Regions from separate parts of the Janthinobacterium glycogeni genome, predicted to be linked through region 3. Evidence: predicted binding sites of a transcription regulator. Region 3 holds the regulator's gene; each other region holds the start of a gene.
What was found. Region 3 encodes FNR, which switches genes on or off when oxygen is low (the NO sensors DNR and NnrR bind a similar motif). Its sites were predicted from a motif close to TTGATNNNNATCAA; they were not measured.
Positions count from the first base shown of each region.

Region 1 (4,175 bases), on a different contig from region 3:
GCCAGCTGGTGATGGTCGACACGCACGTCAATGAAAACCCGGATGCCGAGCAGCTGGCCGAGATCACCATCATGGCCGCCGAAGAGATGACCCGTTTCGGCCTGTCGCCGCGCGCGGCCCTGCTGTCGCACTCGAACTTCGGTTCCAGCGACAGCGCTTCGGCGCAAAAGATGCGCGCCGCGCTGGCCATCATCAAGGACCGCGCGCCGGACCTGGAAATCGACGGCGAAATGCACGGCGATACGGCCCTCGACAGCAAGCTGCGTCAAAAAATCATGCCCAATTCGGCACTGAAGAACGACGCCAACCTGCTCGTCATGCCGAACATCGAATCGGCCAATATCGCCTACAACCTGGTCAAGACGGCGGCCGGCAACGGCATCGCCGTGGGCCCGATCCTGCTCGGCTGCGCCAAGCCCGTGCACATTTTGACGCCATCGGCCACCGTGCGCCGCATCGTCAACATGACGGCCCTGTGCGTGGTCGACGCCGTGGCACAGCGCAAAGCCTAAGCTTTTAGCTGCCGCTTGAAAGCCGCGCCATCCGCAAGTAGGCGCGGCTTTTTTACGTGGGTGAAACGGGCAGGGCCGCGGCGGGCGGATGGCGGCGCAGGTAATAGTGACGATACAGCATGATCTCGCCCCACACCAGCAGCAGCGCGATCAGCGCGAACAGGCCCAGCGTGATCTTGAGCGAATTGAAATAGGCGCCGGCCTGCCGTTTGATGGCGTCGATGAAAATCATCGGCACCGACTTGTCGAGTTTGCTGAAGTCGGCCTGGCGCGCCACATCGGTGGTCAGGCGCACGGCCAGGTCGGTGCCCAGCGCAGCCAGTTCGCCCGTCGCCTGGCCGCGGAAGTTGGCGCCCTTGAGCGCTTCGCCGAGCAGGCCGACCCTGGCGATCAGCTGTTCCTGCAGCACCTGCGTCAGCAGCACGCTGCCGCGGCGCAGAATGAATTCATTGATCCAGCGCGCCTTGCCGCGTTCCCAGTAACTGTTGGATGTGGGGCGGTAATACATGCCTTGCACGAAGGGCTCGAGCAGGCTGCGCACGCTGATGGGCTGGCCCGGGGCGATCAGCTTGACCTGCTGTTCCAGGTAGACGCGCAGCGCCGGCATCTGTGCTTCGACCACCGGCTGCAGATCGCGCTCGAGGGCCTGGTTGACCACGCGGTGCACGCTGTGCACGGCGCCCAAGCCGGCACCGAGGAGCGGCAGCGCGAACAGGATCAGCACGTAGCTGAGCTTGGCTGCCACATGCCAGGCGCGGGGACGGCGCACCAGCAGGCATTTTCTGGCCAGCTGGTAGCAGATGCCGAGCGCCAGCACGAAGCCGGCCGCGCTGCCCAGCAGCATCCACGGCAGGGCGCTCCACAGCAGTTCGCCGCCGAACGGCGCCAGGCTGTTGCCCCAATTGAGCAGTTGTTGGTTCATGTACATTGCTTTGATATGGATAAACAGGCAAGTATACCCATTGTGCAACGACATGGAGCGCGTTTGGTGTCAGTGCGCCATCAGCACGGGCAAGGTCATCTGGCGCAGCACCGTTTCCGTCACGCCGCCCAGCAGGATTTCGCGGAAGCGCGCGTGGCCGTAGCCGCCCATCACCAGCAGGTCCGCATGCACTTCGGCCGCCATGGCCAGCAGCGCCGCGCCGACGTCGCCCGTGGTGACGGCCGGGCGCACCTCGACGGGCACGCCATGGCGGCTCAGGTAGGCGGCAATGTCGGCGCCCGGATGGCGGGCCGGCTGCGCGTGGCCGGCCGGCGGGTGCAGCAGGGCCAGCACCACCAGGCGCGCCGCGCGCAGCAGGGGCAGGGCGTGGCCGATGGCGCGCGTCGCTTCCATGCTGCCATCCCATGCCACCACGACGGTGTTGTCCACGTGCGCGAATTGTCCGCTGCGCGGCACGATCAGCACGGGACGGGCCGCGTTCAGCATCACGTACGGCACCAGGTCGCTCATGGCGCCGGGCAGCGCTTCGCTGTCGTCGTGCTGGCTGAGCACTGTCAAGTCGCTGTAGCGGGCGCTGACGGCCATGCCGCCATCCGCATCGTCTTCGATCAGGCGCCGCTCGAGCGAGACGGCGCCGGCCTGGCGCGCCAGCATCTCGAACTGATCGAGCGCCTGCTCCGCCTGTCCGTGCAGGGCGGTAATTTGCGCCGCCACGGCGCCGCCGCGCATGCCGCGGTTGTTTTCCAGGGTAAAGCGCGACACGCCCGTCATGGCGGCGCCGATCAGGTGCGCCTGGTGCGTGTGCGCCAGCCGCGCGGCGATGGCGATGCGCTGCGGCGCATGGCGCGACAGGTCGGCGTGGACGAGGATGGATTTGTAAGCCATGTTGTCATTCGCTAGTCAGGGTGGCAACAAGGCTAGAACGGCAACACGGCCAAGTCCAGCATTGCCGTGCTGGACGGCAGTTTTCTTATGCGGGGCTTGATGTGGGTCAAAAAAAACACGGGCCATGCCCTTTCGCAAGGCGACAGCCAGGAAATTGCGAACTGTTTGATGCGCATCAAAATGCCTGGCTTCCTGCCGGCGATAATGGCATCGAACTCCTTGCTCTTCCAGTGGTCTGCATCGGCGCCGGCGCCATCTGTCCGGCATTTCCTTGTGTGACGCAACAACGCTGGCCGTGGCGGGAGTTCACTTAATTGTAGGGCTGCAAGTCCAGCCAGACGGCGTACGACAGGCGCTTGCCGTTCCACAGGCCGCCGCCGCGGATGACGGCGTCGCACGAGGTCAGCTGCCCCACCAGGTCCATGCGGCCCAGGTTGCGGCGCAGGCGCAGGGCGTCGTTGTGCGACAGGTAGCCGACCAGCTGGCCATCGATGAAGACGGCGATGGCCTTGTCCTGGAACGGATTGGCATCGTCGCAGACGAGCAGGGCCAGGCATTTTTCTTCCGCATTGCCGGGACCGTGCTCGCCGGCCAGTTTGGCGATGGCGGGTTGGTACATCGCTTCGTTTTCCACTTCCGACGCAAAACGGCCGTCATCGGTCCAGTGGTGCGCCGGGGCGCCGGGAGGGATGGCCGGCACGTACTGGCGCACGGACATGAGCGGCTTGTGCAGCGGCTGGGCGGGCGTGCGGCCGCTGAAGACGTAGTACAGCAGGGCGATGACGATCACGATGGCAAGCAGGTAAAGCATGGTATCTCTCTGATTTCTAAGGGGGAGCCGATGGCGCGGGCGCGCCGCGCGGCGTTGCCGCTACTATAGCAAGTTCGCCGCCTGGTCCCGGGTAAATCTGCCCATGATCCGCCGCCGGCGCCGCAGGGCCAGCGGGTCGTTCAGCACGATGGGCGAGGCGCCCGTCAGCCCCGAATAACACTGGCCGTGCTGGCGCAGGACGATGGCATAGTCGCGCGGCGCGTGGCCGTGCGCCAGCATGCGCGCGTCGCAATCGACTTCGATGGCAAAGCGCAGCCGGTGCACCTGCCACCACAGCGGTAAATTCCAGGGCATCAGCAGGATCAAGGCGTAGGCCAGGGCCAGCAGCTGCGGGTCGCGCGCGGCCAGCCGGCATTGCGCATGCGCCAGCAACAGCGCCTGCTGCTGGGAAGAAATCAGTCGCAGCCAGACGGGCATCACGATGCGCGGGCGCAGCAAGCCCGCCACGCAGGGGCCGATGCCGCCGCTCAGGAAGACGGGCGTGCCCAGCAGTGATGCTTTCTGCCAGCGCCGCTGGTGCGACAGCAGCCAGACACCGCGCAGCGCCAACATCAAGAGCATGCCGCTCGATAAGACAAACCAGCCCAGTTTCAGCTGCGCCTGTTCCGGCGGCATGGCCGCCAGCACGCGGGGCAGCCATGCCAGGGGCACGATGGCGGACGCGGCGATGGCCGCCAGCCACAGCCAGCGCGTCGCGCGTGCGCGCCTTTGCTGCGCGCGCTCGGCGCGCCAGGCGGCGGCGCTCAGCAGCAGCGCCAGCGCCATGGTGCACAGCAGCCAGGCCGGCATCGGGCGCCTAGCGCTTCAGCGCCATGCCGACGGAGGCGGGCGCCGTGTGCTGGAAACCGAATTGCGCATACAGCTCTTGCGCCTGGCCGTCGGCGATCAGGCTGACATACGCGCTGGGCGGTACTTCCGTCTCGATGAATTGCATGATCTCGCGCATGATGCGCTTGCCCAGGCCCTTGCCCTGGTGGGCCGGCAGCACGGCGATATCGGCGAC
Region 1 covers NZ_JBNYXP010000002.1:309,271-313,445, reverse strand. Annotated here, with positions in the region: gene ACQ4W4_RS06980 (NADP-dependent malic enzyme) at 1-512, shown strand, start outside; gene ACQ4W4_RS06975 (hypothetical protein) at 565-1,434, opposite strand; gene ACQ4W4_RS06970 (universal stress protein) at 1,504-2,340, opposite strand; gene ACQ4W4_RS06965 (hypothetical protein) at 2,651-3,151, opposite strand; gene ACQ4W4_RS06960 (M56 family metallopeptidase) at 3,215-3,961, opposite strand; gene ACQ4W4_RS06955 (GNAT family N-acetyltransferase) at 3,969-4,175, opposite strand, start outside.
Region 1: the regulator FNR is predicted to act here: its motif matches at 2,506-2,519, upstream of ACQ4W4_RS06970 (universal stress protein).

Region 2 (4,175 bases), on a different contig from region 3:
CGATCAGCAGATGATATGCGCGGGCGCAAATTTCGATCTTGCGCTCGAAGGTGTCCGCCTGCCCCTTCTCATCGAAGGCCATGACGATGACGGCCGCGCCGTAGCGGCGGCACAGTTTCGCCTGGCGCAGGAATTCTTCTTCGCCTTCCTTCATGGAAATCGAGTTGACGATGGCCTTGCCCTGCACGCATTTGAGGCCCGCTTCGATGACCGACCATTTCGACGAGTCGACCATGATGGGCACGCGCGAAATATCGGGTTCCGAGGCGATCAGGTTCAGGAAACGCGTCATGGCGGCCAGCGAATCGAGCATCGCCTCGTCCATATTGATGTCGATCACTTGCGCGCCGTTTTCCACTTGCTGGCGCGCCACGGACAGCGCCTCGTCGTATTGCTCGTTGAGAATCATGCGCGCGAACGCTTTGGAACCCGTGACGTTGGTGCGCTCGCCCACGTTGACGAACAGCGATTCGTCGTTGACGACGAACGGTTCCAGGCCCGCCAGGCGCAGGTCGTGCGACGGCGCTGGCACGGTGCGCGGCGTGTTTTTCGACAGCAACTCGCCGATGGCGGCGATGTGCTCGGGCGTGGTGCCGCAGCAGCCGCCTGCCATGTTCAAAAAGCCCGCGTCGGCAAATTCGCGCAGCAGGGCGGATGTGTCGGCTGGCAACTCGTCGAAACCCGTGTCGCTCATGGGGTTGGGCAAGCCCGCGTTCGGGTAGATGCACACGAAGGTGTCGGCGATCTTGGCCAGCTCTTCCGCGTACGGGCGCATCAGGGCGGCGCCCAGCGCGCAATTCAGGCCGATGGTCAGCGGCTTCGCGTGGCGCACGGAATTCCAGAAGGCGGGCACGGTCTGGCCCGACAGGATGCGGCCCGAGGCGTCCGTGACGGTGCCGGAAATCATCAAGGGCAGGCGCACGACGGTCGGGTTTTGCTCGTAGAACAGGTCGATGGCGAACAGGGCCGCCTTGCAGTTCAAGGTATCGAAGATGGTTTCCACCAGCAGCACGTCGGCGCCGCCCTCCACCAGGCCCTGCGTCTGCTGCAGGTAGGCAGCCACCAGCTGGTCGAAACTGACGTTGCGCGCGGCCGGGTCGTTCACGTCGGGCGAGATCGACGCCGTCTTTGGCGTCGGTCCCAGGGCGCCCGCGACGAAGCGCGGCTTGTCCGGGGTGGAATACTTGTCGCAGGCGGCGCGCGCCAGCCTGGCCGCCTGGACGTTCATTTCATAGGCCAGGTGGGCCATGTGGTAATCGTCCTGGGCGATCGTCGTGGCGCCGAAGGTATTTGTTTCGATCAGGTCGGCGCCGGCCGCCAGGTAGCGCTCGTGGATTTCCTGGATGATGTGCGGCTGCGTCAGGGTCAGCAGCTCGTTATTGCCCTTGACGAACAGTTCGCGCGCGCCGCTGTCGGCCGGCGCGGCGAAATCGATGAAGCGGCCGGCGGGACCGCCACGGTACGCTTCTTCGTCGAGCTTGTACTGCTGGATGATCGTGCCCATGGCGCCGTCGAGGATCATGATCCGCTGCGCCAGGATGGCGCGCAAGGTGGCTTCGGTCGGGGACATGGCGGGGATCACGGTATCGTTCATTTCATGCTTTCAATAGGCAAACGGGCGGCGGCGCGGCGACAAGACAGTACGAGGCGGTTGCGGGCCAGCAGGATCAGCTGACGGAGTGTGCCCGCCGGGTAGGGCAGGCAGAAGGTGGCAATCGCCTGAATCACCGGGTCTAAAATTATACGGCATCAGGCTGCTTTGGTTTTAAGCAAAAGCGGCCGTTTGCCCCACGGCAGGCTTGCTTGCAACACATCGGCTTGCGCCGCGCCTGATTCTGAAATGACATTCCTGAAAATTGTACTGAAAATGTTAATTCTTCCGCCAAAATTGCCAGGAAGATACGCTCTCCAGGCTGTGGAAAAATTCCCACATTATTTGCGCCATAGCGGCCTACTTTTAATGAATTTTATGGCAATAGCTGTAATGGAAAATAATTTTGATGCAAGGCCATAGATGGGGGCGAATAATTCTTAAAATAAATCTTTCCAAGAAAATATTTTATTATTATCAAAACCAATTGAATCAAAAGCATTAATAGTTGTCTTTGGGAATCGAATTAACCCATAATATGGCTTCTTCGAAATCACATTCTCACCAAAAGTCACCAATATGTCACATTTCCCTCGTGTCCTCCCCGGCATCGCGCTGCACCAACATGGTTGCCAGCCATGAAAAACCATCTGCTTGTTGCCTTGTTTCTTGTGCTGGGCCTGTCCGCTTGCGGCGGTGGAGGCGGTGGTGATACGGTGGTATCGACCACGGCGGGCAATCCTGCCGTGGTTCCTGCCGTAACGGCCGTCTCGGCGGCGAATGTCGCCGTGGGCGGCAGGCTGGTGGTGACGGGCACGAATCTGAGCCGCGTGACGGCTTTCCAGATAGGCAGCGTGAACGTTGCCGCCAGCGCCAGCAGCGACACCAGCGTGACCCTGTCCATGCCGGGCGCGCCGGTGACGGGCGCCTTGAGCCTCGTCAGCGCCAGCGGCACGGCAAGCACCAGTTATAACGTCAATGTGTACTTGCCGCTGAGCGTGAGCAGCGTCGCGCCGGCAACGGGCGGCGTCGGTTCCAGCGTGACGATCGCGGGCGGCGGCATGGGCGCCGTGACGGCGGTGCAGTTCGGCAATGGCGCGTCGGCGACGCCGCAAAGCCAGACGGCCGGCAGCGTGACGGTAGTGGTGCCTGCGGGCGCAGCGACAGGCGCGCTGACGGTGCGCGGTCCGTACAACGATGTGATCAGCAGCGACACGTACACGGTCTTGGCCAGCGTGGCAGTGACGTCGATCACGTCGGTAGTCAACGGCGCGACCTTGTCGGTGACGTTGCAGGGCAGCAATCTCGACCAGGTCAGTTCGGCGACGGTGGGCAGTACGCCAGCCGTCATCGTCAGCGCCAGTAGCAGCCAGCTGCTGCTGTCTGCGCCAGCGTCGGCAACGGGCAACGTGATGCTGTCAGCCGCTTCGCGCATCGCCGTGAATGCGGGCACGGTGTCGGCCTTTACCTTGGGCAGCATTGATTTCGCGCAGGTACTGAACTTGAATTCCAGCGATGCAGCCTTGCGCCTGACGCGCGGCAAGCCGGCCGCCGTGCGCGTCTCCGTGCTGGCCATGCAAACAGGCCAGGCCAGCCCGGCCGTGGTCTTGAATGCGACGGCCGCCAATGGCAGCAACCTGGGCAGCATCACCATGAGCGGTCCATCGGTCTTGCCGACGGTGAAAAGCGATTACAGTTTCAACGGCAATTTCAGCGCCGTCCTGCCTGCTGGCTGGATCTTGCCCGGCGTGCGCGTGCGCGTGACGGCCGTGGGCAATGATGGTACGCAAGTGAGCCAGGAAGCGGCGCCCGTCGTGGCCAGCGCGGCGAAAATTCACCTGGTGCTGGTGCCGCTGAGCACCGACGATGGCGTGGCGCAGCTGCCTGACGTCCAGGATATCCGAGCCGCGCTGCTGCGCGTGTATCCGTATGCGGCGGAAAATATCAGCATTACCACGCGCGCCCCACTGAGCGTGGCGGGCAGCAGCACGGCCGACAGCTGGTGGAACACGACCCTGGAAGCCCTGAACGACAAGCGCGCGCAGGAAGATAGCGACGCCTATTACTATGGTTTCGTGCCGAGAATGTCTTCCACGCGCACCGCCGGCCTGGCCTACATCAACCCGCCTGGCAGCAGCAATGCCTTCACGGCGGCCATTGGCCTCGATGCCAAGTCCAACAGCATTGCCTCCGTCGATCCCTTCGGCAATAGCTGGCCTGAATGGCTGACTACGCTTGTGCATGAGCTGGGCCATAACCACTCGCTGCAGCACGTCGCCTGCGGCGGTCCAGCCAATGCGGCCACCGACTACCCGTATCCGAATGGCGAGCTGGGCCCGCAACCGCTGTACAACAGCAACTATGCGGGCAGCATTGGCCAGTTGAGCAAGGCAGTCTACGGCAGCACGCCGATGAAAGACGTGATGAGCTATTGCAGCGGTGCCTGGTTCTCCGACTACAGCTATGTGCGGGTACAGCAATTCCTGGAAAGACGCAGCACGCAGATTACAGGCAGCAATGTGCTGGCTGCCAGCATGTCCGTGGCCGAGAATGGCTATCTGACCATTTCCGGCCGCATCACGCC
Region 2 covers NZ_JBNYXP010000014.1:53,269-57,443, forward strand. Annotated here, with positions in the region: gene metH (methionine synthase) at 1-1,594, opposite strand, end outside; gene ACQ4W4_RS24285 (IPT/TIG domain-containing protein) at 2,230-4,175, shown strand, end outside.
Region 2: the regulator FNR is predicted to act here: its motif matches at 2,059-2,072, upstream of ACQ4W4_RS24285 (IPT/TIG domain-containing protein).

Region 3 (4,175 bases):
ATGTTCGACCAGGACACCCTGATCATCACCTACGATGCCAAGCGCGGCGAACCACGCGGCGCCATGAGCAAGAAGGCCGGCAACAACGACAAGCTGGGCGACTGCATCGATTGCACCTTGTGCGTACAGGTGTGTCCGACCGGTATCGATATCCGCAACGGCCTGCAGTATGAATGCATCGGCTGCGCCGCCTGCGTCGATGCCTGCAACAGCGTGATGGACAAGGTCGAGCGGCCACGGGGGCTGATACGCTACAGCACCGACCATGCGATGGAAAACAACTTCAATTCGAAGCAGATCCGCCAGCGCGCCATGCGCCCGCGCGTGCTGATCTACACGTCCATCCTGGCCCTGATCATCATCGCCGTGTGTACTTCGCTGGCGCTGCGCACGCCGCTGAAAATGGACGTGATCCGCGACCGCGGTTCGATGGGACGCGAAGTGGAAGACGGCATGATCGAAAACGTCTATCGTCTGCAGATCATGAACACCTCCGAGCAAAGCCAGCATTTCAAAATCAGCGCTTCCGGCTTGCCGGGCCTGACCTTGCTGACGCGCGAAGAAGTGACCTTGCAGCCGACGGAAACGCTGGGCTGGCCGATCCGCCTGCGCGTGCCGCACGGCGTCGGCGAAAAGGGCTCGAACAAGATTGCGATCGAATTGCACTCGCTGGACGACCCGTCGCTGCATGTGCGTGAAAGCGCGGTCTTCATCGTGCCACGTTAACAAGGAAAGGCGGACGGGGACCGGCTGCCCTCGCCGCCACGAAGTTGCAGGAAGGTCAGTCCCCGCATGGGGACTGGCCGTTTACACAGGAGAAATACCATGTCCGACAGTCTGAAACTGCAACCTCCCGTTGCACCGTGGTACAAGCATCGCTGGCCATGGCTGCTGATGATCGGTCCCGGCCTGTCCGTGGTCGTCGGCAGCTTCATGGGCTATATCGCGTTTACGCAGCCCGACGCGCTGGTGGTGGGCGACTATTACAAGCAGGGCAAGGCGATCAACCAGGATTTGAAGCGCGACACGATCGCCAGCGACCTGGCCATGGATACGACCCTGTCATATGACGTCGCTGCAGCGCGCCTCAGCGGTTCCGTGCACAGCTTCGGCAAGGCGTACCAGAAGCCTTTGCTGCTGCACCTGGCGCATGCGACCCTGCCGGAAAAGGATATCAAGCTGCTGGTGCAGCCCGATGCGGCCGGCAATTTTTCCGTGGCGCTGCCGATGCTCGAGCGCAGCCGCTGGCAGGTGCTGGTGGAAAACGACAAACGCGAGTGGCGCCTGTCGGGCATCTGGACCTGGCCGCTGCAACGCAGCATCGCGCTGCATGCCGATGAGGAACTATAACGTACAGTGCCGGGAAAACCGTAGCGAGCGGCAGTGATTTGTGGCTGAGAAGCACAGCTGTGCTATGCACGGGGGCGCCGAGCCAGCGAGCATCGCAGGCCGCAAAGCGCGACGCGCAGTAGGTTTTGACGGTGCTGTTATTTGCAGACGTCCGTGCCGGCCGTAATAGCCTTCAACTTGGCCGGCTGCAGGATCTCGATCTCGCGGTTGGAGACGCGCAGCCAGCCTTCCTTCTTGAATTTCGACAATAAACGGCTGACGCTTTCGATGGTCAGGCCCAGGTAGTTGCCGATTTCCTCGCGCGACATGCGCAGTTGAAATTTGCTGGCCGAATAGCCGCGCGCTTCATAGCGCGACGCCAGGTTGACGATAAAGGCGGCAAAACGCTGCGTCGCCTGCATGTTGCCCAGCAACAGCATGACACTTTGCTCGCGTGTGATTTCCTGGCTCATCATGCGATGGAAATGGCGCAGCAGGGTCGGCATATTGCCCAGCAATTGTTCCAGGCTGGAAAACGGGATTTCACACACTTCGCTGTCTTCCAGCGCCACCGCATTACAGTGGTGGCGGTCGGCGCTGATGGCGTCCATGCCCAGCAGTTCGCCGGCCATCTGGAAACCCGTCACCTGCTCTTCGCCGCCAGGATTGATCTGGTAGGTCTTGAAGTGCCCCAGGCGGATCGCATACAGATTCTGGAACGAGTCGCCGATGCGGAACAGCGAAGCGCCGCGCACGATCTTGCGCCGGCGGCCGATGATCTGGTCGAGCCTGTCCATGTCGCCCACATCGAGGCCCATCGGCAGGCACAATTGATGCATGCTGCAGGTCGAGCATCGCGCACGCAACGCTTCCACGGTCACTGTGGGCAAGGTCGGAGTAAGGAGCGCTTCAGTCATGTCGGTACCTTTTAGAAAATGCAATAAGAAGTTTACTGCATACAGGGTTGCCGTGTGCCAATTTCACCGCAATTTCGGCGAATAAACCACGTCCAGCCTTTAATTATATGGCAACATCGTCAAAAGCCCATGCGGAGAGGGCAATTTGCGTGGCGGCGCTTGCTAAGCTGGGGTATTGATAGGAAAATTCCTGACAGCATTATCTGCCGCCTGTGCCGCCCGGTACTGAAAAGGAAATCATGAAGCCTCTCGGCATCAAAGCAAAAGTCGCGCTGGCCACCAGCCTGACCTCGATCGCCATGATCGCGCTGGTCACCATGATCCAGGTGCAGCACATGCGCGCCGACTTCACCCGGGTACTGCTGAGTCAGCAGTCGTCGCTGATCACCCGCACCGCCGCCGAACTCGACGACAAGCTGGCCATGCTGCTGCAGATCGTCACCCTGACGGCCCGGCAGCAGCCGCCGGAACTGATCGCCCAGCCCGCCCAATTGCGCGACTACTATTCGCGCCGCTCGATGCTGGTGCTGTTCGACGACGTGCTGGTGCTCGACGCGCACGGCGCCGTCGTGGCCGACATGCCGGAAGTGGCGGGGCGCGCCGGCATCAACGTCGCCGAGCGCGAGTATTTCCAGACCGTGCTGCGCACGCGCCAGCCCATGATCACCGAGCCGATGCTGGGCAAATCGAGCGGCATGCCCATCGTGCAGATGGCCGCGCCCGTGCTGGCCGCCGATGGCCAGGTGGCCGGCGTGGTGATCGGCGTGCTGCGCCTGTACAAGGACAACCTGCTGGGACGCCTGCGCTCGGAAAAGATCGGCAAGAGCGGCTATTATTTCATCCTCACGCGCGGCGCCGTGCCGCGCTACGTGCTGCATCCCGATACCAGCCGCTTGCTGCAGCCGCGCCAGCCGAACGCCAACCTGACGACCACGCAGCTGCTGAAGATGGATGGCGAAGGCAGCATGGTCAGCACCAACAGCCGCGGCATCACGGCCGTCAACAGCTTCAAGCGCCTGAAATCGGTGAACTGGCTGCTGGCCGCCTCGCTGCCCCTCGACGACGCCTTCGAACCGTTCGACGGCGTGCTGTACCGTCTGGTGCTGTGGAGCATACTCGCCTCGCTGCTGGCCGCAGCCGTGCTGGGCTGGGTCACCGTGCGCCTGCTCTCGCCGCTGGTGCGCCTGCGCGACACCCTGCAGGCGCTGCGCACCAGCGGCAGCCGCTTCACGCCCGTACCGGTGCTGCAGCGCGACGAAATCGGCGAACTGACGGAAGCGTTCAACGGCCTGATGGGCGAACGCGACCGCCTGCAGCAGGAACTCGAAGCGCGCGCGGCGGAGCTGGAGCAGGAGCGCGACCGGGCCGAGGCGGCCAACCGCGCGAAGAGCGATTTCGTGGCCAACATGAGCCATGAAATCCGCACGCCCCTCAATGCCGTGCTGGGCATGGTGTATTTGCTGGGCAATACCAAGCTCGACACGGAACAGCGCAAATATCTGACCATGGTGCGCGTGGCGGGCCAGTCGCTGCTGGGCATCCTCAACGACGTGCTCGATTATTCGAAGATCGAGGCACGCCGCATGGAATTGTCGCCCGTCGAATTCGACCTCGACGAGGTCATGAACACGCTGGCCACGACGATGACCATGAATGCGGGCGAAAAGGAACTGGAACTGGCCATCGCCGTCGAGCCCGACGTGCCGCGCCGCCTCGTGGGCGACGCCCAGCGGCTGCAGCAAATTCTCGTCAACCTGGCCGGCAACGCCATCAAGTTCACCGAGAGCGGCGAAGTGGTGGTGGCCGTCAGCCTGGCCGAGAAAGACAACCGCCGCGCCTGGCTGCGCTTCGAAGTGCGCGACACGGGCATCGGCATGACGGAGTTGCAGCAACAGCAGTTGTTTGCCGCGTTTTCACAGGGCGACCAGA
Region 3 covers NZ_JBNYXP010000006.1:375,984-380,158, reverse strand. Annotated here, with positions in the region: gene ccoG (cytochrome c oxidase accessory protein CcoG) at 1-726, shown strand, start outside; gene ACQ4W4_RS16830 (FixH family protein) at 826-1,350, shown strand; gene fnr (fumarate/nitrate reduction transcriptional regulator Fnr) at 1,488-2,246, opposite strand; gene ACQ4W4_RS16820 (response regulator) at 2,486-4,175, shown strand, end outside.